One region of the Pseudomonas mucidolens genome, then DNA from elsewhere that is predicted to be linked to it. Evidence: riboswitches for the same ligand, from Rfam matches in the RefSeq annotation. Region 1 holds a riboswitch; the other holds the start of a gene.
What was found. Region 1 has a riboswitch for cobalamin ahead of BLU75_RS09375 (CbtB domain-containing protein). Riboswitches for the same ligand answer to the same signal wherever they lie in the genome.
Positions count from the first base shown of each region.

Region 2: linked by a shared signal. The riboswitch ahead of cobO (cob(I)yrinic acid a,c-diamide adenosyltransferase) and the one ahead of BLU75_RS09375 (CbtB domain-containing protein) in region 1 are both predicted to bind cobalamin.

Region 1 is NZ_LT629802.1:1,978,478-1,989,360, reverse strand. Features, by position in the region: gene BLU75_RS09390 (ATP-binding protein) at 1-350, opposite strand, end outside; gene cobN (cobaltochelatase subunit CobN) at 542-4,315, opposite strand; gene cobW (cobalamin biosynthesis protein CobW) at 4,319-5,386, opposite strand; cobalamin riboswitch at 5,480-5,681, opposite strand; cobalamin riboswitch at 5,724-5,950, shown strand; gene BLU75_RS09375 (CbtB domain-containing protein) at 6,046-6,234, shown strand; gene BLU75_RS09370 (CbtA family protein) at 6,246-6,947, shown strand; gene BLU75_RS09365 (cobalamin biosynthesis protein) at 6,944-7,357, shown strand; gene cobM (precorrin-4 C(11)-methyltransferase) at 7,438-8,184, shown strand; gene nfuA (Fe-S biogenesis protein NfuA) at 8,439-9,023, opposite strand; partial or broken gene BLU75_RS09350 (fatty acid cis/trans isomerase) at 9,117-10,883, opposite strand, start outside.
Region 2 is NZ_LT629802.1:700,935-711,817, forward strand. Features, by position in the region: gene BLU75_RS03485 (DUF3108 domain-containing protein) at 129-842, opposite strand; gene purN (phosphoribosylglycinamide formyltransferase) at 851-1,501, opposite strand; gene purM (phosphoribosylformylglycinamidine cyclo-ligase) at 1,501-2,559, opposite strand; gene BLU75_RS03500 (DUF2066 domain-containing protein) at 2,903-3,961, shown strand; gene BLU75_RS03505 (AI-2E family transporter) at 4,003-5,076, shown strand; gene hda (DnaA regulatory inactivator Hda) at 5,293-5,997, shown strand; gene BLU75_RS03515 (C40 family peptidase) at 6,209-6,838, shown strand; partial or broken gene BLU75_RS03520 (C40 family peptidase) at 6,982-7,522, shown strand; gene BLU75_RS03525 (PQQ-dependent sugar dehydrogenase) at 7,578-8,891, opposite strand; cobalamin riboswitch at 8,991-9,238, shown strand; gene cobO (cob(I)yrinic acid a,c-diamide adenosyltransferase) at 9,317-9,928, shown strand; gene BLU75_RS03535 (cobyrinate a,c-diamide synthase) at 9,925-10,883, shown strand, end outside.

The sequences.
Region 1 (10,883 bases):
AGGTCCACCAAGTGATCGGGCAACAGATTGACTTCATCGACGTACAACACGCCACCATCGGCCTTGGCCAGTACACCGGGAGAAAATTGCGCGCGTCCTTCGGCCAATGCCGCGTCAAGGTCAAGCGTGCCCACCAGGCGCTCTTCGGTGGCGCCCAGCGGCAGCGTGACGAACTGCCCGCTGGCTAGCAAATCCGCCAGGCCGCGGGCCAGTGTGGACTTGGCCATGCCACGTGGGCCCTCGATCAACACGCCACCGATCTTCGGGTCGATGGCAGTGAGGCACAGCGCCAGTTTCAGGTTGTCGGCGCCCACTACGGCAGACAGTGGGAAATGAGGTGTATCGTTCATTGCTGAGTCTCAGTGGGTTGCTTTTTTGTGGTGGGGCAGGCGGATCGCCCCCCTCACCCTAACCCTCTCCCCAAAGGGGCGAGGGGACTTGCCGATGTGTGCAAAAAAAATGAGCGACCTGAACGACCGAGTCGATTATAGATTCAAAGAAAATCGCTCACGTCGTAGTAAGTGCATCTTCCAAAACCACCTCAACCCTCTTCCTCTATATCCAACAACACATTCTCCAGCGCCTCTCGATAGGCTCCCGGGTCCTGCCACATACCGCGCTGCTGGGCTTCCAGCATGCGTTCGGTCATGTCGCGCAAGGCATCGGGGTTGTGCTGTTGGACAAACGCGCGGGTGTCGGGGTCGAGTAAATAGGCATCGGCCAGCAATGCATATTGATGATCGTCGATCAGCGCCGTGGTGGCATCGAAGGCAAACAAATTGTCCACGGTCGCGGCCATCTCGAACGCACCTTTATAGCCATGGCGCTTGACCCCTTCAATCCACTTGGGATTGGCTGCCCGCGAACGAATCACCCGGTTCAGCTCTTCCTTTAACGTACGAATTTTTGGCAGGTCCGGCTGGCTATGATCGCCATGATAACTGGCAGCCTGGGTCCCGCTCAGGGTTTCCACGGCAGCGAGCATGCCGCCCTGGAATTGGTAGTAATCATTGGAGTCGAGCAGGTCGTGCTCGCGATTGTCCTGGTTCTGCAGCACCGCTTGTATCTGGCTCAGGCGCCGGGCGAATGGCTCGCCCGCGGCGCTGCCTTCGTCGCTGCCGCCATAGGCATACGCGCCCCAGTCCAAGTAGACCCGCGCCAAATCCGCACGACTTTGCCACAAGCGCCCATCGATCGCGCCCTGCACGCCTGCACCATAGGCGCCGGGTTTTGCTCCGAAGATCCGCCAGCCGGCCTGTTTAGCTGCCGTGTCCTCATCCAGCCCGGACCGGCACAAAGCCTCACGCTCGCTGCGCACCTTGGCGGCCAGCGGGTTCATGTCATCCGGTTCATCCAACGCCGCCACGGCTTGCACCGCCGCATCGAACAGGCGGATCAGGTTGGCAAACGCGTCGCGGAAAAAGCCGGACACCCGCAAAGTGACATCAACTCGCGGGCGGTCGAGCAGGCTCAGTGGCAGGATCTCGAAGTCATCCACCCGTTGACTGCCGGTGGCCCATACCGGACGCACGCCCATCAGTGCCATGGCCTGGGCGATGTCATCACCGCCGGTGCGCATGGTGGCGGTGCCCCACACCGACAAGCCCAGTTGGCGCAAGTGATCGCCATGGTCTTGCAGATGCCGTTCCAGAATCAGGCTTGCCGACTGAAAGCCAAGGCGCCAGGCGGTGGTGGTCGGCAGATTGCGCACGTCCACCGAGAAAAAATTGCGCCCGGTGGGTAGCACATCCAGGCGCCCACGGCTCGGCGCGCCACTGGGGCCGGCCGGTACAAAACGCCCGGCCAGAGCATCCAGCAAACCGCGTATTTCTGCCGGCCCACAGGCGTCCAGGCGTGGTGCGAGCACACTGCGCACGCTGTCCGTCACCGCCTTGACGTCTTGCCAGCCAGGCTCATCGAGTTGCGCGACCACCCCTTCTAGGCTGTGTTCGATCAAGCTCGTCGCGTACAACTCCAGACGCTCGCGGGTGTCGCCCGCCGTGCGCCATAACTGTGAGTCAATCTTCTGCAACGCCTCGGGACGGCGCCCGGTCCAGGGTTCGGCCAAGGCGCAATCCAGTGGATCGAAGTCCAGTTCGAAGGCTTTGGCCAGGACCCGCAGCAGACTCGCTTGCGGGCCTCGGCCGTCGCCACGGGGAATGCGCGACAGCGCCAGCAAGGTGTCGATACGCAACCGACCTGCGGGGGACTCGCCGAAGATGTGCAGGCCGCCGCGGATCTGCGATTCCTTCAGGTCGCACAGGTAAGTGTCCAGGCGTGGCAGCCAGATCGCCGCGTCGGCGTCGCTGTCGAGGTCGGCATCGAGCATCAGTTCCTGGTCGATACGCGTCTCGCGTACCAGTCGCAGAATGTCTTTTTGCAGCTCCCTGGCACGTCGTGGGTCGAGCAACTGCGCTTCGTAATACTCATCGGCCAACAGCTCCAGATTACGCAATGGCCCGTAGGTTTCAGCGCGGGTCAGCGGTGGCATCAGGTGATCGATGATCACTGCCTGGGTGCGGCGCTTGGCCTGGGCGCCCTCGCCCGGGTCATTGACAATAAATGGATAGATATTGGGCAGCGGGCCGAGCAGCACATCCGGCCAGCAACGCTCGGAAAGTCCAACGCCCTTGCCCGGCAGCCACTCCAGGTTGCCGTGCTTACCCACATGAATCAGCGCATGGGCGCCGTAGGCCTGGCGTAACCAGAAGTAGAAGGCCAGATACGCGTGGGGTGGCACCAGGTCCGGGTCGTGATACACCGCGCTGGCGTCCACCTGATAGCCGCGGGCGGGCTGAATACCGACAAAGGTCAGGCCAAAGCGCACGCCGGCGATCATCAGGCGGCCGTCACGGAACATCGGGTCATGCTCCGGCGTGCCCCAGCGCGCCAACACTGCGGCGCGATTGGCTTCGGGCATCTGATTGAACAGGGCGTCGTAGTCGTCCAACCCCAGACTTTGATGGCAGGGGCGCAGGTCCAGGCTGTCGAGGTCGTTGCTCACGCCACCCAGCAGTTGCTGAATCAACGCCGTGCCGCTGTCCGGTAACACCTGCGGCAGCGGATACCCTTCGGCTTGCAGCGCACGGAGAATATTCAACGCGGTGGCCGGGGTGTCCAGGCCCACGCCATTGCCGATGCGGCCATCACGGGTCGGGTAGTTGGCGAGAATCAATGCGATGCGCTTTTGCGGGTTTGGCACCTGTGCCAGGTCAACCCAACGCCGCGCCAGTTCAGCGACAAAATCCATGCGTTCCGCTACAGCCCGATAGCACACCACGTCCGACTGACTGCGCTCGCTGCGCCAGGCAAGGTCCTTGAAGCTGATGGGCCGGCTAATGATGCGACCGTCCAGCTCTGGCAAAGCAATGTGCATCGCCAGGTCACGCGGACCAAGGCCCTGCTCGCTGGCTCGCCAACCCGGCTCATTGTCCTGGGCACAAATCGCCTGGATCACCGGTATATTGCGCCGAAACGGCCGTAGATGCGGCGCTTCAGGGCTGGACTGGGCAAAACCGGTGGTATTCAGAATCACCGATGCCTGGACTTCATCCAGCAGGTCCTCAACCACCGCGAGGCAGCCGGGCTCCTTCAAACTGGCCACCGCCATCGGCAACGGGTTGAGTCCCGAAGCCTGCAAGCGCTGGCAAAACACATCAATGAAGGCGGTATTGGCCGCCTGCAAATGCGAGCGGTAGAACAACACCGCCGCCACCGGACGCTCGGCTTGCCAGTCCGCCTGCCAATCGCTCAGCCCGGCATGGGCGTGGCGTGGATGATAAATCGCTGTGCGCGGCAGGATCTGCGGTTCGCACCAGGGGTAAGCGCGGCCCAATTGGCCGGCTGCCAGGCAGCCATAAAAATTCAACGCATTGCCCAGACCGCCTTGGCGCAGGAACTGCCACAAGCGATCGCGCGTCTCGGCATCGACGGTGCTCAGGCTGCTGAGTTCCGGGTCGGGCCGGTCATCGCCTGGCACCAGAATCAGTTGTACGCCCTGCTCCGCCAGTTCCACCAGACGCTGAATGCCGTAGCGCCAGTACCCAATGCCGCCATGCAGCGAAATCAGGATGAGCTTGGCATGGCGCAGCACCTCGTCGACATACAGATCGACCGACGCATGATTCTGCACCTGCATCGGATTGGCCAGGCGCAGGCTCGGATAATCCTCGGGCAACTGCCGCGCCGCCTCCGCCAGCAATGCCAGACTGGAGTCGCCACTGCACAGGATCACCAACTCGGCTGGGGTCTGTCCGAGGTCGGCGATGTTGTCATCGGCAACGAATCCGCCGGGCTGGGTCCTGAGCAGGTGCATGATTTAAACGCTGAGGGCGGCGCGCAACTGCGCTTCGAGACCCGCCGCATCCAATGTCTGGCCGATCAACACCAACCGCGTGGTGCGGGCTTCATCAGCCCCCCAGGCGCGGTCGAAATGCTTGTCGAAACGCGTCCCGACGCCCTGGATCAGCAGGCGCATCGGCTTGCCGGGAATCGCGGCGAAGCCTTTCACGCGCAGGATTCCGTGCTGCACCACCAGTTGCGTCAAGGCATCGAGCAGCAGCGCTTCGTCGGCCTGCGGCAGGTCAATGGAGATGGAGTCGAACGCATCGTGATCATGTTCATGATCGTCTTCACCTTCGTGATGATGATCATGATGGCTATGGCGCGCGTCGATATGTGCTTCGGAACCGGCACCAAGGCCGATCAGCACATCCAGCGGCAGGCGACCGCTGCTGGCTTCGATGACTTTCACCGCCGGCGGCAGTTCGTGCGCCACTTCCAGGCGTACGCGGGCCAGGTCTTCAGGGCTGATCAAGTCGGTTTTGTTGAGGATCACCAGGTCGGCACTGGCCAACTGGTCGGCAAACAATTCGTGCAGCGGCGACTCATGGTCCAGGTTCGGGTCCAGCTTGCGCTGGGCATCGACCTGATCCGGGAACGCGGCGAAGGTACCGGCCGCCACGGCCGGGCTGTCGACCACGGTGATCACCGCGTCAACGGTGCAGGCGCTGCGGATTTCCGGCCACTGGAAGGCTTGGACCAGAGGTTTTGGCAGGGCCAGGCCCGAGGTTTCGATAAGGATGTGATCGAGGTCGCCACGACGAGCCACCAACTCCCGCATCACCGGAAAGAACTCTTCCTGGACGGTGCAGCACAGGCAGCCGTTGGCCAGTTCGTAGACCCGACCATTGGCTTCTTCTTCGGTGCAACCGATGGCGCACTGCTTGAGAATCTCACCGTCGATGCCCAGTTCACCGAACTCGTTGACGATCACCGCGATGCGACGACCTTGCGCGTTGTCCAGCATATGGCGCAGCAAGGTGGTTTTGCCTGATCCGAGGAAGCCGGTAACGATCGTGACGGGGAGTTTGGCCAGTGTTTTCATCGAATGCCCTTTAGGGCGGGCATACGGGACGACTGGTCCTGCGGCGGCGCGCAGAAACGAAATTCGTCACCGGATCACCCCGCCCGGTTGAAATGGAAAATCAGTTGCGAGGCAGGTCTCCTGGCTTGGGGCTTGCCGCTCTTTCGAGCGACGCTGGCTGCGCCTTCCCGCCGGGTTCCGGCAGTGGCGTGGCAGGCAGATAAACCCTTTACAGTTGCGGGGGCAGCCGCGGCATTGACCGCGTTCCCTTCTTAGCTTCGACCTCGGCCGAAGAACCTCGAAGCTGCAAGGCTACAGGGGCTCGGGCCATTTGACTACCATCCCCGGGCCATGCTCTCCTACGCATCTTGTTTCGGGTGCCCTTCACAGGGTGAAACGGGAAACCGGTAAACCCTGAGCTTTTTTTCAAGGCTCAGGACCAGTCCGGTGCTGCCCCCGCAACGGTAAGCGAGCGAAGTGTCAAATCCACTGTGCCAGCGGCATGGGAAGGTGACGCTTTTCGGGATGACTCTTTCCAGAGCCCCCCTCGCAAGCCCGGAGACCGGCCCGATCATTCAATAACAAACCCGCGGTGGGCGGGCGCTGTTCCGAACCCTGCGTGCCCGGCTCGCGGGGTTTGCATGCGCTCGTTTCACCCTGTCACTCGAAAGGGACGCGCCATGTCGATCATCAGCAGCACTTCGCCTACCGCCAGCAGCACCGCCACCTTAAGTCAGCGCCTGACCGCAGCCATTGGGGCGTCGATCCTCGGTGTGTGCCTGGTGTACTTCGCCGGGTTCTCGCACATCGAGGCCGTCCACAACGCTGCCCACGATACGCGCCACAGCGCCGCCTTCCCGTGCCATTGAGAGCTGTCGACATGATCAAGCGAATCGCCCAAACCGCCGGTTTTACCGGTCTGCTGGCCGCACTGTTGCTGACCTTGCTGCAAAGCCTGTGGGTTGCCCCGCTGATTATCCAGGCGGAAGCCTATGAAAGCGCCCCGGCCGCCAGCGAGGTCCACGAACACGCCGCAGGCACCGCGGCCCACAGCCACGACGCCGAAGCCTGGGCCCCGGAAGACGGCTGGCAGCGTGTGTTGTTCACCACGGGCAGTAATCTGGTGGTGGCGGTGGGGTTCGCACTGTTGCTTGCCGGCCTGTACACCCTGCGTGCACCGACTCGCACGGCCCAGGGTTTGCTCTGGGGACTGGCCGGTTACGCCACGTTTGTGCTGGCGCCGACGTTGGGCCTGCCACCGGAATTGCCGGGCACCGCCGCGGCGGATCTGGCGCAACGGCAACTCTGGTGGATCGGCGCTGCTGCCTCCACCGCCGTGGGTATCGCACTGATCGCGTTTGGTCGTCATTGGCTACTGAAAATCCTGGGCGTGGCGATTCTGGCGGTGCCCCATGTGATTGGCGCGCCACAACCGCTGATGCACTCGATGTTGGCGCCTGAAGCCCTGGAAACGCAGTTCAAGATCGCCTCGCAACTGACCAACGTTGCGTTCTGGCTGGCCCTGGGCTTGATCAGCGCCTGGCTGTTTCGCCGCAATCCCGACACTCAGTACGCGGCATGATGCCAGACAGCACCACGCCGATCCTGGTGGTCGGCCTGGGTTGCCAGCGCGGTTGTGACGTCGACACCCTGCTCGCTCTGTTTCACACCGCCCTGGATGCCGAGGGAATCGATCCGCGGCGCATCAACGCGCTCGCCAGTATCGAGCACAAACGCGATGAGCCGGGGTTGCTCGCACTGGCCAATGTTCTCCGGCTGCCGTTGCAGTTTTTCGCTGCCGAGCAATTGGCGGTCTACGACACCCGGCTAAGCCACCGTTCGGCGCTGGCGTTTACCCACACCGGTTGCCACGGCATCGCCGAAAGTGCCGCCCTGGCCCTGGCCGAGCAGTTGTCTGGGTGCCCTGCCCGGCTGTTGATCACTCGCCAAAAAAAACTTCAGGCGACCTTTGCCTTGGCGTACGCCGGCTAAACGCCGGATAATCCCTTGTTTGATCATGAGCAATCTTCATCTGGAGCCTTGCCCGCCTGCTTTTTCACAGGAATCCATTCATGACCGTCTTCTTCATCGGCGCTGGCCCCGGCGATCCGGAACTGATCACCGTCAAAGGCCAACGGCTGATCCGCAGTTGCCCGGTGATCATCTACGCCGGCTCCCTGGTGCCAGCCGCAGTGCTGGAAGGGCATCAGGCCGAACAGGTGATCAATAGCGCCGAGTTGCACCTGGAGCAGATCATCGACTTGATCAAAGACGCCCACGGCAAAGGTCAAGACGTGGCACGGGTGCATTCCGGTGATCCAAGTCTATATGGCGCGATTGGTGAGCAAATTCGACACTTGCGGGCGCTGCAGATTCCCTTCCAGATCATTCCGGGAGTCACGGCGGTGGCGGCCTGCGCGGCGCTGCTGGAGAGTGAGTTGACCCTGCCGGATATCGCTCAGAGCGTGATTTTGACGCGGTATGCGGACAAGACCACGATGCCCGCGGGGGAAAGCTTCGCCAGCCTGGCGCAGCATGGCACCACCATGGCGATTCACCTTGGCGTCAGTCACATGCAGAAGATTGTTGCTGAGCTGTTGCCCTATTACGGCGCCGATTGCCCGATCGCCGTGGTGCACCGCGCTACATGGCCGGATCAGGATTGGGTGGTGGGTACGCTGGCGGATATTGCCGAGAAAGTAGCGGCGAAAGGCTTCAGGCGTACGGCTTTGATTGTGGTGGGCCGGGTACTCGCCAGCGATAGCTTCAGCGAGTCATCGCTGTATCGCGCAGGGCACGCGCACCTCTATCGTTCCTGACAAAGAAACGCAACGAGGCCCTCGCCTTCTGCGGCGCGCATAAAAAACGACGCCCCGCGTAATGCTGATCAGTTAAGGGAACGCCAACTACTGTAGGAGCGAGCTTGCTCGCGAAGCACTCATAGGCGCCGCGTTTATTCAGGAAAAACGCGTTATCGTTGACGTTTTTCGCGAGCAAGCTCGCTCCTACAGAAAAGGCTTAACTGACCGGCATTACGCAGAGCGTCGTTTTTTGTTTGCAGCGAACGTCTTACTCAGTAGTAGGCGTTTTCTTTCTGCGTGTGATCGGTCACGTCGCGCACGCCCTTGAGTTCGGGAATCCGCTCCAGCAACGTGCGCTCGATACCTTCACGCAACGTCACATCGGCCTGGCCGCAGCCCTGGCAACCACCGCCAAACTTCAGTACGGCGATACCGTCATCGACCACATCGATCAAGCTGACCTGACCGCCGTGGCTGGCCAGTCCCGGGTTGATTTCGGTCTGCAGGTAATAATTGATGCGTTCGTTGATCGGGCTGTCGGCATTGACGTTCGGCACCTTGGCGTTGGGCGCCTTGATGGTCAATTGGCCGCCCATGCGATCAGTGGCGTAATCGACCACCGCATCGTCAAGGAAGGCTTCGCTGAACGCGTCGATATAGGCAGTGAAGCTCTTGAGACCCAGCGCAGTGTCTTCGGGTTTTTCTTCACCCGGCTTGCAATAGGCAATGCACGTCTCTGCGTACTGGGTACCAGGCTGGGTGATAAAGACGCGAATGCCGATGCCCGGGGTGTTCTGCTTGGACAGCAGATCAGCCAGGTAATCGTGGGCGGCGTCGGTAATGGTTATGGCAGTCATGGAAACTCCTCACAGGCTTGCCGGCAGTTTACGCCAATCCTTGGGATGGCACAAAGTCCTAGTATTTTTGTCGGGAAAGGCCGCGGCGCGCAATCACAGGTTCTCATAGCGATTCATATCCAGTACGCCCTCTTCCACTGGCGTCGTTTCACGGATGTAGCGCGACAGATCGTGGAAGTACCGCCAAAATTGCGGATGACTACGGCGTATGCCCCAGCGCTCGACAATTCGCTCAAAACCCTGGGGGTCCTTGGCCCGCTGCATATCCTCGACAAACTCGGGTACTTCTTCGGCTGGAACGTTGAACATAAAGTTCGGATAACTGCTCAGCACTCCCGGATAGATCGTCAGGGTGTCCAGCCCAGGCTGATAGCGATAGGCTTCGCCGAGCATAAAAGCCACATTGCTATGCGCGCGGTTACGCAACAGGCTGTACACCTCACGCGTGCCGCTACGGGTTTCGACACGCAGCATTGTCGCTTCCGGCAACTGCTCGATCACCTTGAGCCCCGCCGCCGGCCTGGAAGTCAGGCGACTCAGGGCTTGTTCGGCATCGCGCAGCGCCGGATCGATGCCGGGCCGCGAGCAATACGCGCTGATGCAGCGGTTGATCGGGTCCGGCCTGACATTCAGGGCACCCGAGCGGGCCAGCAATTGCGTGGCGAAGTCGCGCTTGGGGGATGTCTCGTCCAGTTTCAGTCCGCTTGGCTTGTCATCATCAATGGCTTCGTAATCCAGCCACAACTTGACCTTGCCGCTGTTCTGGTACCAATCGTCGAGGAACCCCTCGCGAGAGTCGGCCGGCATCAGGCGCAGGAAATTCTGCTCGGCGCCGTTGCGGATCAGATCGAAATACAAGCGCGTCTGCGCCTGATGAGAGACATTACCGAACACATCAAAGTTGACCGCCAACTGATAGTAAGTGCGCTCCAGCAACGGGTAATCGAACAGCCACATCGTCTGCGGCACTTCGCCAACCAGGCCTTTCATCACCGAGGCACTGTCGAAGTGGCGGAAGATGCTCAGCAGCGCATTGTCATTGCCCATCCACAAATCCGACCAATCGGGTGCTGGCAGATCGGCGTAGTTGTCACGGCGCAAGGCCTCGTATGCGTTGCGTTTGTCGCGATAGGCCAGCCACAGGCCCAACACGCTGCCCACGTCATCGTTCTGCCCGGGCATCGCCAGCAATGGCGTGGCCTGGCCGCGAAAACGCGCATCGGTGATGTACAAGTCGTGATCCGGGTCCTAGAACAAGGTCCAGAAGTTGTCGCGAATCACGTCCGTGGCAATCTGCCCACGGCACACCGGCCCGCGAATAAAGGTGCGCACGAAGTATTCGGCGTTATCAAGCATGAACTGATAACGCGCCCTGGCCGGGATCGCCTCGAAGGTCTCGAACGGGTTCGCCCTGCGCCCCGGCCCGTAACCGGGCAGTGCCGTGACTTGCCAGTCGCCGCTATAGAACAACGACTTGATGCGTGCCATTTTATCGGCACTGAACGGGTACGTGATGTGGGTCTTGTGGACGATGACCCCTTGTACCGGCCACAACCGGTAGTAAACCTGGGTGCCTGGGTCGTCGTTCGGTCGACGGGTATTGATCAGGTCGATGGGCTGACCGCTCGGCGTGCGCGAACGCACCCACTGGAAAAAATGCCCTGGCTCGCCGTCTTCGAAGTAGATGTGGGCAAGGAACAAATGCTCGTACAACCAGCGCGCCACCAGGCTTTCCCGGGCACCATGTTGGTTGAGCAGGTTTTCCCATTGCCGTACCTGCACGGTTTCGGTGGCACTTGGAGCCAGGCTTTGCTCATCAATAGGCGCGCCGGACGCCAGCCAGCGTTGCAGGGTCTGGTA
Region 2 (10,883 bases), 1.3 Mb from region 1:
AATTGCGACATTGCGTCGCAGGTTGCTGAGTTTCATGACAAAAGTTTCATGTTGGTGGTGTGAGCGTGATGAACGTTCGGGCGAAAAAAAGCCCCGCATTCAGCGAGGCTCTTTCAAGCGTTCAACGATCAGCTGCCTTTCACGGGCTTGCCGTCGACCGTACCTTCCAACAGCATGATGTTGTATTCCTTGCCGTCGGTCTCGACCTGTTGCAGGCGAACCAGCAGGTGGTCCCAGTCCTTGGCAAACCACATCACCGTGGTGCGTTTGCTTTGAGTCGGGTCACGTACCCGCTCAACCTTGATCGCATCGATCTGGCCAGCCTTGGTATCGACTTTCTCCGCACCCAGCACGCGGAAGTCGTAGGTATCGACTTCGCCGTCATCGACCACCTGGTAGCTCATGGTTTTCTTGCCAGCGGCTACATCGTGCTGCAATGCCAACTGGTAAGTGGACTTGTCGACCATGCCACGGTTCAGCGGGATCTTCACCGCATCGCCACGATCAGTGCCGGTGACCATTTTGGTGGTCCAGTCGAAATCCAGGTCGGCTTTCTTGGCTTTGCCGAGGCCGCCACGTTCAAAGTGGTAGGACTGTGGCAGAAAGGTGTCTTTGTCCAGGGTCAACGTGCTTTCTTCGGTCAGGCTGGCAATCATCATCGAAGCCTTGAAGCTGAGCTTCCAGGCACCGCTGGCGGTTTTTTCCAGGCTGCGCGAAGCGGTGCCGCTCATGGGCAGCTGTTTCCAGTCGGCAGTGTAGCTGGCGGAGAAGGGCTGAAGGTCCGCTGCTTGCACGGCTGGCAAGGCAAACAGAGCAAAAGCGAAGAGCAGGGCGCGACGCATAAAATCTCCTAGGTTCGAATCAAGTGGCCGCTGGCCGCAAGTAACTGACCGTCCAATAATGCACCTTGGTCGCCAAGAATCAACCGTCCCTCGGCGAACCAGCGAACAGCCAGCGGGTAAATCCTGTGTTCCTGGGTGTGAACCCGTTGGGCAAGGGTGTGTGCAGAGTCCGCAGACTCTACCGGAATCACTGCCTGTACGACCAGAGGCCCGCCATCGAGTTCCTCGGTGACGAAGTGTACGCTGCAGCCATGCTCCGTATCACCGGCCTCAAGGGCGCGTTGATGAGTATGTAACCCTTTATATTTGGGCAGCAGGGAAGGGTGGATATTCAGCAGGCGTCCCTGGTAATGACGCACGAAATCAGCGCTGAGAATACGCATGAAACCAGCCAGTACCACGAGTTTGGGGTCGAACGCATCGATCAGTTCGATCAAGGCTGCATCGAAAGCTTCGCGACCGTCGAACACCTTGTGGTCCAGCGTACGGGTATCGATACCCGCGTCTTTGGCGCGCTGCAGGCCGTAGGCATCGCTGCGGTTGGAAATCACCGCAGCGACACGCACCGGGCTGTCGCCGGTGCGAGTGCTGTCGATCAGGGCCTGCAAGTTACTGCCGGTGCCGGAGAGCAGCACCACGACATTACAGGTCGGGGACATCAGTGTGCCTTGAGGTTCTTCAGTTCAACCTGGGCCGCGCCCTCGGCAGCGCTAGCGATCTGGCCGATCACCCATGGCTGCTCGCCGGCTTCACGCAGCACGTTCAGCGCAGTTTCAACGTGCTCTTGAGCGACGCAGATCACCATGCCCACGCCGCAGTTCAGCACGCGGTGCATTTCGGTTTCGTTGACGTTGCCTTGTTCTTGCAGCCAATCGAACACGGCAGGACGCTGCCAACTGGCGACGTCGACGATCGCCTGGCTGCCTTTTGGCAATACGCGCGGGATGTTGTCCAGCAGGCCGCCACCGGTGATGTGAGCCATCGCCTTGACCGCGCCGGTGTCTTTGATCAGCTTGAGCAACGGCTTGACGTAGATGCGGGTCGGGGCCATCAGCAGATCGGTCAGTGGCTTGCCGTCGAGCTGGATGTTCTCGATGTCGGCGCCGGACACTTCGATGATCTTGCGGATCAGCGAGTAACCGTTGGAGTGCGGCCCGGACGATGGCAGGGCGAGCAGGGCGTCGCCAGCGGCAACCTTGGAGCCGTCGATGATTTCGGCTTTTTCCACGACGCCGACGCAAAAGCCGGCCAGGTCGTAGTCTTCGCCTTCGTACATGCCTGGCATTTCAGCGGTTTCACCGCCAACCAGCGAGCAACCGGAGAGTTCACAGCCCGCGCCGATGCCGGTCACGACCTGGGTCGCAGTCTCGACGTTGAGCTTGCCGGTGGCATAGTAGTCCAGGAAGAACAACGGCTCGGCACCGCAGACCACCAGGTCGTTGACGCACATGGCCACCAGATCGATGCCGATGCTGTCGTGCTTGTTCAGGTTCAGTGCCAGGCGCAGCTTGGTGCCCACACCGTCGGTGCCGGAAACCAGGACAGGCTGCTTGTAACCGGCCGGGATCTCACAGAGGGCGCCGAAACCGCCCAGGCCGCCCATGACTTCGGGGCGCGCAGTGCGCTTGGCGACGCTCTTGATGCGTTCGACCAATGCTTCACCGGCGTCGATGTCTACACCGGCGTCCTTGTAGCTCAGGGAGGGTTGCTTGCTCATGATCCAGGCCTTTAGGGGGGATTCAGGGGTAACGACCGAGCTGGCGGGGGCTTTCGTGAAAACCCAGCCGATGACGGTCTGCGAAGGCGCGCGATTTTATCAGGCTTGAGGGGCAGCGGCCATCCTCGGGCCGACGGGCAGAGGCATATGGTGGTAAAAAAATCTTAATCGACGCCACAATGACCCGTATTAAGGTATAGCCTTTAAACCGCTAGCGTTATGACAGTACGAAAACTTGCCAGGGCGTTGTGAATATTTTATCGGCGGTTGTGGTCACAGCCTTGCTAAACCCTGTTAACGCGGTGCGTTTCAGCCGCTTTTTGTCGTTCGGGAATCTTTCTTCATGGGTCTGAGTCGATACATTTTTGTAGGCTGTTTGTCATTGGTCAGCCTGGCGAGTCATGCCGAAACCTTCAATGGACTATATCAAGTGCTGGAGCCTGTCAGCAGCCAGGCCCCGGAGGAGCGGGACCAGGCTACTCAGCGCGCCCTGGAAACCCTGGTGATTCGCCTGACCGGCGATGCCAAGGCTGCGCAAAGCCCTGGCTTGGCCGCGATACGCAAGGATCCGCAACAAATCATCAGCCAGTTCGGCTATGACGCCGGTCCTCCGGAAAGCCTGCAGGTCGATTTCGACCCGGCCAGCACTGATCGCGCGCTTCGTGGCGCGGGCCTGGCGCTGTGGGGCAGCAATCGACCGCTGATTCTCGGTTGGTGGCTGAGCGACTCGACCGAAGGCAGCAGCCTGATCGGGGATGGTCAGGCTGCCGCGCAGCCGTTGCGTCGTGCCGCCCAGCATCGTGGTTTGCCGTTGCGCCTGCCGTTGGGCGATCTCGATGAGCAGATTGTCGCCACTGCGCCAAATCTCGAAAGTGCGGATCCGGCGCCATTGCGGGCGGCGTCCGAGCGCTACGGTGCGGATGCCTTGTTGGCGGTGCACGCCCGTGAAGGCGCGGATCAATGGCAAGCCAAGTGGCGCTTATGGGTAGGTGACGAAACCGAACAGGGCAGCGTGCAGGGCGCGGATACCGCGGCCCCGGCGGATGCTGTCCTACTGGCAGTCAGCGAGCGTCTGGCACCGCGCTATGCGGTCAAGCCGGGGGCTTCCAGTGAGCAATTGCTGGAGGTGCGGGGTATGAACCTGGAACGTTATGCGGCGCTGGGGCATCTGTTGGAGCCTTTCGGAGCGCAGTTGCTGCGGGTCGATGGCAGCCGGATTGTCTATCGGGTCAATGGTAGCGCCGATCAATTGCGCACCCAGCTCAGCCTGGCGAAGTTGCAGGAAATACCGGCTGGTGAAGAGCCAGCGCCACAACCTGCCCAGCCGCCGGCCGTCGAGGGTTCCCCGCCAGCGCCGATACCGGTGGTCGAGCCGACGCCGCAGTTGCGGTTTCGCTGGTAACTATTCTTCCCTTTATAGAAGCAAACGAGATGGAGCGGTTTATGGCGGATACGCGTCGTTGGGTGTGGCTTGGCGGGATCGTCCTGCTGTGCGTTTTTGTATTCCTGCTGCATTCGATTCTGACGCCGTTCCTGGTCGCCTTGCTGCTTGCCTATCTGTTCGATCCGGTGGTGGATCGCCTGGAAAGAGCCGGGCTGTCGCGGACCTGGGGCGTGGTGGCGGTGTTTACGCTTTTTACCCTGATCGTCATGGCGCTATTGCTGGTGCTGATACCGATGCTGGCCAAGCAACTGGTTCGCCTCTACGAACTGGTTCCACAGATACTCGATTGGCTGCAGCACACGGCGTTGCCTTATGCGCAATCCAAGCTTGGCCTGGCCGACGGTTTCTGGAAATTCGACAAAATCAAGGCCGGTATCAGTGAGCACATGGGTCAGACCACCGATATCGTCGGCATCATTCTCAGTCAGGCGACGGCGTCCAGCCTGGCGCTGATCGGATGGTTGACCAATCTGGTGCTGATTCCAGTGGTGGCTTTTTACCTGTTGCGTGATTGGGACATCATGATGGCGAAGATCCGCAGCTTGCTGCCGCGCGATCGCGAGCAGCGCATCATGTCCCTGGCGGGGGAATGCCATGAAGTACTTGGCGCGTTCGTCCGTGGTCAGTTGCTGGTCATGCTGGCCTTGGGATTTATCTATGCGGCGGGATTAATGCTCATCGGCCTGGAGTTGGGCCTGTTGATCGGTGTGATCGCCGGCCTGGCGGCGATTGTGCCGTACATGGGGTTTGTGATCGGCATCGGTGCCGCGCTGGTGGCGGGACTGTTCCAGTTTGGCGGCGACTTGTATCCGATGCTGGGGATTGTCGCGGTGTTCATGGTCGGGCAGGCACTCGAAGGCATGGTGCTGACGCCGTTGCTGGTGGGCGATCGGATCGGACTGCATCCGGTGGCGGTGATCTTTGCGATCCTGGCGGGCGGCGAGTTGTTCGGTTTTACCGGGATTCTGTTGGCGCTGCCGATAGCGGCGGTGATCATGGTGCTGGTTCGCCATCTGCATGAGCTGTACAAGGATTCGGATGCCTATCTGGGTGTCGATGAACCCGAGTTATAAGGTCAATGACAAGCCCGGTTCGAGCCCGGGTTTGTTGTCAGTGCGTGTCGGGGAGTTGGCCGTCGCGTCAAACAAACCCCAAAAAATCCAACGAGTTAACGCAAACCTTTGATTTTGCTTGTGGTCTGTTGCATTGTGCGCCCGGCACCACGGGTATAAACTTTGCAAACTTTTCACAGAGGCCACTAACGGTTCGATTCGAACTGTTCAGTCAGCATGAAACCGATTCAGTTGCCCCTAGGTGTGCGTCTGCGTGACGACGCTACCTTTATCAACTACTACCCAGGCGCCAATGCCGCTGCACTCGGCTATGTCGAGCGGCTTTGCGAAGCCGACGCCGGCTGGACCGAAAGCCTGATTTACCTCTGGGGCAAGGACGGCGTGGGGCGTACTCACTTGTTGCAGGCTGCTTGCCTGCGCTTTGAGCAGTTGGGGGAGTCGGCGGTGTACCTGCCGCTGGCAGAGTTGCTGGATCGCGGCATCGAAATCCTCGATCACCTTGAACAATACGAACTGGTTTGCCTGGATGACCTGCAAGCGGTCGCAGGGCGCGCGGATTGGGAAGAAGCGCTGTTCCACCTGTTCAATCGTCTGCGCGACAGCGGTCGACGATTGTTGATTGCCGCTTCCACCTCACCTCGCGAATTGCCGGTCAAACTGGCGGATCTCAAGTCGCGGCTGACCCTGGCGCTGATTTTCCAGATGCGTCCATTGTCCGATGAAGACAAGCTGCGCGCCCTGCAATTGCGTGCCTCGCGCCGCGGTCTGCACCTCACCGATGAAGTCGGTCACTTCATCCTCACACGCGGGACCCGCAGCATGAGTGCTTTGTTCGATTTGCTCGAACAGCTCGATCAAGCCTCGTTGCAAGCCCAGCGCAAACTGACGATTCCCTTTCTCAAAGAAACCCTGGGCTGGTGATGGCCCTTTGAAATCAAGGCTTTCCGCGAATGACTGGCGCCAATGAGCCTGCGCTGGGCTGTTACGGCCACGCAAAGACGTCTAAATGGGGTTTGAGGGCTTAGATGTCAGGCGGCAAACAAGAAGTCACATTGTTCACGATTGAATTTGCAAATCGATGTGATAGAAGGCATAGTCTCGTCTTCTTTACATACCCGCCACGGTCGTGCCCATGCTAAAGCGCTTCGCACCCCTCGTGCCTCTCGCACTCGTCAGCCTGTTGTTCGGTTGCGCCACCCACCCTCAACAAGTGGCTGAGCAGCAAAAACCGCAACAACAGCATCAGGCAAAGTTCGTCGCAGCGCAGTCTTCTACTGTTTATGAAGAAGAGCTGGCGACCGAGAAAGAACTCGCCGAATTCTCCGACAGCAAGCCTTATCAGCTTCCGCTCCTGGCAGACAGCATTCTTGAGCGCGGTATGTCCCTGATCGGAACCCGTTACCGTTTCGGCGGTAGCACTGAAGCTGGTTTTGATTGCAGCGGCTTCATTGGTTACCTGTTTCGTGAAGAGGCCGGCATGAACCTGCCGCGCTCCACGCGTGAAATGATCAACCTGGATGCACCGTTGGTCGCGCGAAACAACCTCAAGCCGGGTGATCTGCTTTTCTTCAGTACCAATGGTCGTGGTCGTGTCAGCCGCGCGGGCATCTACTTGGGCGATGACCAGTTCATCCACTCCAGCAGCCGCCGCAGCGGTGGTGTGCGGGTCGATAAACTGGGCTCCAGCTACTGGAGCAAGACTTTCATCGAGGCCAAGCGCGCCCTGGCGATGGCCCCCGGTGTCGTGACCGCCCGTAAGTAAAGTTAAAGTGATACTTGAAGTTTGACGTGTAACCGCTAGAATCCTGAGATATTGTTGCGAACCGACCCGCGCGAGCTTGCTTGCGCGGCCTGGTTTCAGCCTTCGGCAGCGAAAGCCGCATCCAGATCAGGATTGTTCTGCCCATGTCGAACTCGGCCCGCCTAATTCTTCTCGTTTGCGCCGCGTTGCTCAGCGCCTGCGCAAGTCGCCCGCAACCCGCGCCTGTGGCTGTCAAGCCCAAGCCGGTGTTCAACTACTCCACCCAGAACTTCTCGCCAGTTGCCGAGGACGTGCTGTTTCGCGCCTTGGGTTTGGTGGGAACGCCTTATCGCTGGGGCGGTAATACTCCAGACTCGGGTTTTGATTGCAGTGGCCTGATTGGGTTTGTCTACCGCGACGCCGCTGGCATTTCCCTGCCGCGCACCACCCGCGAACTGATCGTGATGCGCGCCAAAAACGTGAGTGAAGAGGCCCTGCAAACTGGCGACTTGCTGTTCTTCGCTACCAGCGGAGGTTCGCAGGTCAGTCACGCCGGGATCTATGTCGGCGAAGGTCGCTTTGTCCACGCTCCGCAAACGGGGGGGCACGGTCAAACTCGACACGCTGTCCAAGGCGTATTGGCAGAAAGCATACTTGGGTGCCAAGCGCGTCCTGCCGGCCGAGCACCTGGCGAGGAATCCTTGAGGGCAGCGGCAAGCTATAAGAGATCTTGCAGCTTATAGCTTCCACTGCCTCTCTCCTACTGCGTAGCTGAAACCCGCCACACCTTATTTCCCACGTCGTCTGCTACCAGCAAGGCCCCTTGTCGATCGATCACCACGCCTACCGGCCGACCCATGGCTTTCTCGTCGCTATTGAGGAAGCCGGTCAACACATCCACCGGTTGGCCTTTCGGCATGCCCCCTTCAAACGGTACGAAAATTACCTTATAGCCACTGTGGGGCTTGCGGTTCCATGAACCGTGCTGGCCGATAAACGCGCCGTTGCTGAACTGCGCCGGCAGCGTCGTGCCTTCGGCGAAGGTCAGGCCCAGCGAGGCCGTATGCGGCCCAACGGCATAATCCGGCACGATGGCCTTGGCCACCAGCTCCAGATCCTGCGGTTTCACGCGCACATCCACGTGCTGGCCGTAGTAGCTGAACGGCCAGCCATAAAAGCCGCCATCCTTGACTGACGTGATGTAGTCCGGCACGAGGTCACTGCCGATTTCGTCGCGCTCGTTGACCGCGGTCCACAGCTTGCCGCTTTGGGGTTCCCAGTCCATGCCGTTGGGGTTGCGCAGGCCGGATGCGAAAATCCGCTGCTTGCCGCTGGCTCGATCCACTTCCCAAATCGCCGCACGTCCCTGTTCGGCGTCCATGCCGTTTTCCCCGACGTTGCTGTTGGAACCGACGCTGACGTACAGCTTGCTGCCGTCCTTGCTGGCGATCACGTTTTTGGTCCAGTGATGATTCAGAGGGCCGCCCGGCAGATCGATGACTTTGGTTTGCGACGCGGTGATCGAGGTTTCGCCGGTCTGGTAGGGGAATCGCAGCAGCTTGTCCGAATCGGCGACATACAGATCGTTACCCACCAGGGTCATGCCGAACGGTGAGTTGAGGTTTTCCAGGAACACCGTGCGGGTTTCCGCCACGCCGTCATGATCGGCATCGCGCAGCAAGGTGATGCGGTTCGGGCTGGGTACTCCGGCACCGGCACGACCCATGACTTTTTCCATGACCCAGCCACGAATGCCTTGGGCATCATCCGGCTTGGGTGGTGCGTTGGTTTCCGCTACGAGCACGTCGCCATTGGGCAGCACGTAGAGCCAGCGCGGGTGATCCAGGCCTTCGGCAAACGCCGTCACCTGGGTGCCGGGCGCGGCTGTCGGCTTGACGCCGTCGGGCCAGCCCACGGCCGGGGCGATGTTCACGGTAGGCATCAGGGTCTTGTTCGGATCCGGCAGTTTGGGCGAAGGCCCGGTGCCATCGGACACTTGCAGGGTTGAACTTTCACCGCAGGCGGCAAGGGCGCCTGCGGCCATGACCAGTAGGGCGAGTCGAGTCTTATGCATGTTTTTCTCCTCAGTGCTTGTAATCATAGAGGAGCGGGCCGGCGCGATGGTTCAAGTACATGGCCGGCTTTAATTGACGCTCCACCCCCAACCCACTAACCTTCGCCGCTTGTTTCAGGTGCTCTGTGACGATCAAGTCGACAGAGTGAAACAGGGAAGCCGGTGAGTGAGCGCACTTGTACACAGTGCAGCCACAATCCCGGCGCTGCCCCCGCAACGGTAAATGAGTCAAGACGCTGCTTTTGCCACTGTATCGCTGTGATATGGGAAGGCGCACTGTCGGTCTGTTCTCCCCAGGGAGCGCGCCACTCATGAGTCCGGAGACCGGCCTGATCCATCCAACAGCATCACGGTGGGCGATGCTTGGCTTCACCTGTGTCTTTTCCTGCCTGCCGTTTTTTGTCCAGCCCCAACGGAGAGCTGCCATGTCTGAATCCCCTGATCGTGACGAACGCCACCTGGCGCGCATGCTGCGCAAAAAAGCGCTTATCGACGAGCGCATCGCCAATTCGCCAAATGAATGCGGGTTGCTGCTGGTGCTGACCGGCAATGGCAAAGGCAAGAGCAGTTCGGCCTTCGGCATGCTGGCTCGGGCCATGGGCCACGGCATGCAGTGCGGTGTGGTGCAGTTCATCAAGGGGCGCAACAGCACCGGTGAAGAGTTGTTCTTCCGCCGCTTCCCCGAGCAAGTGCGTTTCCACGTGATGGGCGAAGGCTTTACCTGGGAAACCCAGGATCGTCAGCGTGATATCGCCGCCGCCGAAGCGGCCTGGCAGGTCTCGCGAGAAATGTTGCAGGATCCCGGCATTGGCCTGGTGGTCCTGGATGAGCTGAATATTGCCCTCAAGCACGGCTATCTCGATCTGGATCAGGTTCTCAGTGACCTGCAAGCCCGTCCGCCGATGCAGCATGTGCTGGTCACCGGGCGTGGTGCCAGGCCGGAGCTGATTGAAATGGCCGACACCGTGACTGAAATGGGCATGCTCAAACATGCGTTCCAGGCCGGGATCAAGGCTCAGAAGGGCATCGAACTTTGAATCAGTCGCGACATTGCCCGGCGGTCCTGATCGCCGCACCGGCATCCGGCCAGGGCAAGACCACCGTCACTGCCGCGCTGGCCCGTTTGCACCGCAATCTGGGGCGCAATGTACGGGTGTTTAAATGCGGTCCGGACTTTCTCGACCCGATGATTCATGAGCGCGCCAGTGGCGCGCCGGTCTATCAATTGGACATGTGGATGGTGGGCGAGCAGGAAAGTCGACGTTTGTTGTGGGAAGCGGCGGCTGAGGCTGACCTGATCCTGATTGAGGGGGTCATGGGCCTGTTTGACGGTACGCCGTCCAGCGCCGACCTCGCGCGGCATTTTGGCGTGCCGGTGCTGGCCGTCATCGATGGGACCGCCATGGCGCAAACTTTTGGCGCCCTGGCGTTGGGGCTCGCGCGTTATCAGCCGGATCTGCCGTTTGCCGGTGTGCTGGCCAATCGCGTGGGCACCCTGCGCCACGCGCAACTGTTGGAAGGCAGCCTGACAGAAGGCTTGCGCTGGTACGGCGCGTTGTCCCGCGAGACGGGCATCGAACTGCCCAGTCGCCATCTGGGTCTGGTGCAAGCCAGTGAATTGAATGACTTGGACTTGCGCCTGGATGCGGCGGCCACCGCCTTGGGCAGCAGTTGCGAGGTAGCGCTGCCGCCACCGGTGAGGTTCGCCGCGCCCGCAGTGAGCACGGTCGAGCCGTTGCTGGCCGGGGTGCGGATTGGCGTGGCGCGTGACGAGGCGTTTGCCTTTACCTACGGCGCGAGTCTCGACTTGCTGCGCGCCATGGGCGCCGAGCTGTGTTTCTTCTCGCCCCTTCATGACCATGACCTGCCACAAGTCGACAGCCTTTACCTGCCCGGTGGCTATCCGGAACTGCATCACCAGGCGCTGTCGGAAAACACCTCGATGCTAGCGGCCATCCGCGCCCATCACGCCGCCGGCAAACCGCTATTGGC